DNA from 2 places in the Rothia terrae genome. Region 1 is predicted to be linked to the other one. Evidence: predicted binding sites of a transcription regulator. Region 1 holds the regulator's gene; the other holds the start of a gene.
The links. The regulator LexA, encoded in region 1, represses DNA repair genes until DNA is damaged. The targets are predictions, from matches to a motif close to TCGAACANNTGTTCGA.

Region 1 (2,473 bases):
AGTTCTTCGACCGCTGAGTAAACCCGCTCGATAACTTCTTTTTCCAGAGCGGTGCCGGTGGGATTGTTCGGCGAACACAGCACCACAATATGAGGGCGATGCTTGATAACTTGAGCAACCGCAGACTCTGCGGTGAGGGTAAAGTCCGCCGCACGCTCTCCGGCGATAAATTCGGTATTGGTACCATCAGCCAAAAGCGGGTACATGGAATAGGTAGGCACAAAGCTCATGACGCTTCGCCCTGGCCCGCCAAAGACTTGGAAAAGTTGCTGAAGTACTTCATTTGAGCCGTTAGCAGCCCATACATTGTCAGCTGTGAGCCCGTGTCCTAAAAACTCTGCGAGTTCTTGACGCAACTCAACGAATTCACGGTCGGGGTAACGATTGAGTCGGTGGGCAACTTTACCGATTTCAGCACCGATGGCTTCTACCACCTCATCGGGCATCGGGTGCGTATTCTCATTGACGTTCAGCGTAATAGGAACATCAATCATGGGCGCGCCATACGGTGAGCGACCACGCAAGTCGTCGCGAATAGGCAGGTTCTCAAGTGCTTGTAATGCTTCACTCACACTGCCAGTCTAATCACAACTACGACGTACTAACCATTCATTACGGGGATTTCCAGATTCTGACCAGTATGCAAAGTAGTGCTGGAAAGATTATTGACGTCGATAATCAGATTCACCACATCACGAGGATCCGATTCGGGGCTCACTTCTCGCGCAACATCCCAAAGGGTTTGACCAGCATCAACAGTCACTGTACGACCCACTGATGATGAATCAACCGGGCTTGAACCAGCTTGGGCATCCTGAGGGGCGATAAAGGATGCACCGACTAGGACGATGAGGGCACCTAGAGTCATGAAAGAAAGTCCCTTGAGCATAGAAAGTAGGCGGCCTCGACGAGATGTCCGGGCAGCCGGCGCGACGCTCGGGTTTAAATCTCGTTGGTTTCGAACAGGCTGAGGAAGCTGCCGCGCAGGCTTGATCACTCGAAGCTGAGCAGAAGGAAGCGGTGCGCTCTCTACCCGTTGCGGACGAACCACAGCGTTAGCACGCGAAAAAGCCGTGCCGGGGCGGACAGGACGCGGGATAACTACAGTACTCACTATCGGAACTCCTTCTTACTGAACAGGAAACCAAATATTCGAAACTTTGTTCGAACTTCGTATATATGTTCTATCAGAAAATTCGAACATAGTCGAGAAAAATTAGAACAAATGTTTGGTTTTCGAATAAAAGTGCCATAGGCTGATAGAACTAAGACACCAGTGAGCACTAGTCAAACACTGGGGACTGACAAAATAAGGACTACAGAAACGAGCAACCAGTGAGTTACAGCACGCCAGATACTCCGCAGGGTAAGCGTCCTCGCGGTGCTAAGCCCCTCACCGCTCGCCAACAGAAAATTTTGACCGCCATTTCCACCGCCATTGATGAACGCGGTTATCCGCCGTCAATGCGCGAAATCGGAGATCTCGTTGGTCTAGCATCGCTTTCTTCTGTCACTCATCAGCTCTCGCGTTTGGAGCAGATGGGATATATCCGTCGCGATTCAAAACGTCCCCGCGCTATTGAAGTCCTCAATTTTGGCGATGCGGAGCATTCTGCTGAAGAGACCACCGCAGACCTTGTGGCTTTACCGCAGATTCCCTCTTTCGAACCGCCCTCTCACGATCTTGCACAGGTTCCTTTGATGGGCCGCATCGCAGCGGGTGCTCCCATTACAGCGGAACAAAACATCGAGGATGTCATGGCACTACCTCGACAGCTTGTTGGAAACGGCGAGCTGTTCATGTTGCGTGTTAAAGGTGATTCCATGGTTGATGCAGCAATTATGGATGGTGACTGGGTGGTTGTACGTTCGCAGCACACCGCTAACAACGGGGATATTGTGGCGGCTCTTCTTGATGATGAAGCGACTGTCAAAACTTTCCGCCAACGCGATGGTCATACCTGGCTACTGCCCCAAAACACCCAGTATGAGCCCATTATCGGCGATCACGCTCTTATCATGGGCAAGGTAGTTTCGGTTCTCAGAAGCCTTTAGAGCAAAAGCATCTGCACATCAAAAGAGGCCGCCCCACCATCGTGAATATGGTGGGGCGGCCTCTTTTATGTGTTACCTGATTTTAATGGCGGGCAAACCTTCACTATTCTGCATGAACGCTATGCCCCGCACCAGGGTTATCTATTCTCGAAGTTACGAGCGATTTCTTCAGGGGTCTGAATCGGGATCATGCCGGTAACAGGCAGGTGCTCACGTTCCAATTTAGCTTTGGTAATCTTCCACAGAATGGTGAGGACAACAAACCAAAGCGGGATAAGAATCAAAGCGATACGGGTATCTTCGCCCAGTGCCAGTGCAAAAACGATAAAGGCAAAGAACGCAAGAATAAACCACGGAGTGATTTTAGGAAGTGGCATGCGGAACTGCGAGGCCGCATGACGTTCAGGGAACTTGCGAT
Region 2 (2,473 bases), 330 kb from region 1:
CTTCGAGCAGCACGGTGCACTCACCTGATGATTGAAGGATGCGCGATAGGGGAGTTGGACGCCACTGGAGCTACAATCAGCCACGTCGAGTTCGCAGATACCAGTGTAGAAACTCTCACCGTATCGCAATCACATCTTCACCGGGCCAATCTCAGCGGAGCACAACTGCACAAGGTTCTCGGGGCTTCATCGCTACGCGGTGCCGAAATCAGCGAGTTTCAACTGCAACAATTAGCACCAACTTTCGCCCAAGAACTCGGCATCAGCGTGCGTTAACCAAAAACAGGCGTCCTGCACCGAGGTGCAAAGACGCCTGAAATGTTTCGGAAAATCTATTTACCAGCCGCGAGCTTCCCACTCATCGAGGTTATCGCGGTCAGCGCCTAGCGTGGTGTGCTGGCCGTGTCCGGGAAGAACGATGGTGTTGTCATCAAACGCATCAAAAATCTTGGTGCGAACATCGTGTAAAAGCTGCTTAAAGTCCTCAGGGGAATTGGTTTTACCTACGCCGCCAGGAAAGAGAGAGTCCCCTGTAAAGAGGATAGTGGGAGTCGCCTCCTCACTGTCACCGCGCAAGACTAGGGTAATTGATCCAGGGGTGTGTCCCACCAGGCTGATGACTTCAAGTTCAAAGCCCTCAAAGCGTAGAGTTTCACCGCCTACCACTGCCTGTGCGATGCTGACGCCCTCTTGCTCGTCGATAGCCTCAACATCATCGTGGCCCGCAACGGTGTGCGGTTCAAAATGCTGAACGGTTGCGGGCAGAGCGCGAATATGATCCCAGTGTGAATGGGTGGTTATCACCGTCGAAAGGCGTGCTGAGGCACCGTCTAAATCCTCATCAGCGGCGGATTCTACAAACTCTCTAATACGATTAAAATTATCTGCGGCGTCAATCAAAACCTGCTCACCGCTGGATTTTGAGGTAATAAGGTAGACGTTATTTTCCATCTCAGAGACTGCAACCACTCGAACGGTGAGCTCGTCGTTATCAATCATGAGGTGTGCGGCAGGAGTTGTTGTCATAACCACAATCTTAGGCTAAACACAGACCAAAAGGTAAGAACACGATCTATAAATCTTGCAGATAAGCCCATAGCAATTATTAGTTGACAATCCTCGCACTAAGACAAGTAGGCGTATAGAATATATGTTCGAAACACACGACAAGATGAGTAGGACGCCCATGTCACAAACAGCGCATAAGCCTAACGATCTCACCAGAATCCTGGTGCAGGGGGCTCGCGAAAACAATCTCAAAAACGTCAACCTTGAGATTCCCCGCGACGCTATGGTTGTCTTCACCGGGCTGTCAGGGTCCGGCAAATCTTCGCTCGCCTTTGACACCATCTTTGCTGAAGGCCAACGACGCTACGTAGAGTCTCTCTCATCGTACGCCCGTATGTTCTTGGGACAGGTTGACAAACCCGATGTGGATTTCATCGAAGGTCTTTCACCTGCGGTTTCAATCGACCAGAAATCCACCTCTAAAAACCCTCGCTCAACGGTAGGCACAATTACCGAAATTTATGACTACATGCGTCTGCTGTGGGCACGCATCGGTCACCCACACTGTCCCGAATGTGGAGCTGAGATTTCAAAACAGACCCCTCAGCAAATCGTCGATCAAATCCTGTCGTACCCCGAACGCACCCGCCTGCAGGTGCTGGCTCCTGTCGTGAGCGCTCGCAAGGGCGAGTTTGTTGATCTTTTCAAAGAGCTTTCCGCTGAAGGTTACTCGCGCGCCATCGTCGACGGCGAACAGATTCAGCTTTCAGATCCTCCCAAGCTTGAAAAGCAGTACAAGCACACCATCGATGTTGTGATTGACCGCATCGTGGTGAAAGACGGTATTCAGCAGCGCCTCACAGACTCCGTAGAAACCGCCCTTAACTTAGCGGGCGGACGCGTCGTTATGGACTTCGTGGACCGCGAAGAAGGCAGCGACGACCGCACGCAGATTTTTAGTGAAAATTTGGCATGCCCCAACGGTCACGCCATTCAGCTTGAAGAAATTGAGCCGCGTGCTTTCTCCTTCAACTCACCTTTTGGTGCCTGCTCGCAGTGTGACGGTATTGGCTCACGTCTTGAAGTTGATGAAGAACTGATCATCCCTAACCCTGATTTGTCACTGGCTGAAGGCGCAATCGCACCGTGGTCACAGGGTAAATCTCGTACCGAGTATTGGCTTCGTCTGCTCTCAGGCTTGAGCAAAGAAGTTGGTTTTGACCTCAATACCCCGTGGAAAGATTTGTCTAAGAAAGCGAAGAAGGCTGTTCTGCACGGTAAAGATTTCAAGGTCACCGTTGCCTACAAGAACCGTTTTGGACGCGAGCGTCGCTATACCTCAGGTTTCGAAGGCGTTTTTGCCTACATCAAGCGCAAGCATGAAGAAACTGAATCTGACTGGTCGAAGGATCGTTACGAACAGTACATGCGTGAGGTAGCATGCCCCGCGTGTAACGGTGCCCGT

Region 2: the regulator LexA is predicted to act here: its motif matches at 1,143-1,158, upstream of uvrA (excinuclease ABC subunit UvrA).

Annotation. Positions count from the first base shown of each region.
Region 1 is NZ_CP061539.1:1,770,849-1,773,321, forward strand. Features, by position in the region: gene IDM49_RS08140 (histidinol-phosphate transaminase) at 1-572, opposite strand, end outside; gene IDM49_RS08145 (LysM peptidoglycan-binding domain-containing protein) at 602-1,114, opposite strand; gene lexA (transcriptional repressor LexA) at 1,336-2,055, shown strand; gene IDM49_RS08155 (amino acid permease) at 2,193-2,473, opposite strand, start outside.
Region 2 is NZ_CP061539.1:1,442,609-1,445,081, reverse strand. Features, by position in the region: gene IDM49_RS06760 (pentapeptide repeat-containing protein) at 1-276, shown strand, start outside; gene IDM49_RS06755 (MBL fold metallo-hydrolase) at 337-1,026, opposite strand; gene uvrA (excinuclease ABC subunit UvrA) at 1,172-2,473, shown strand, end outside.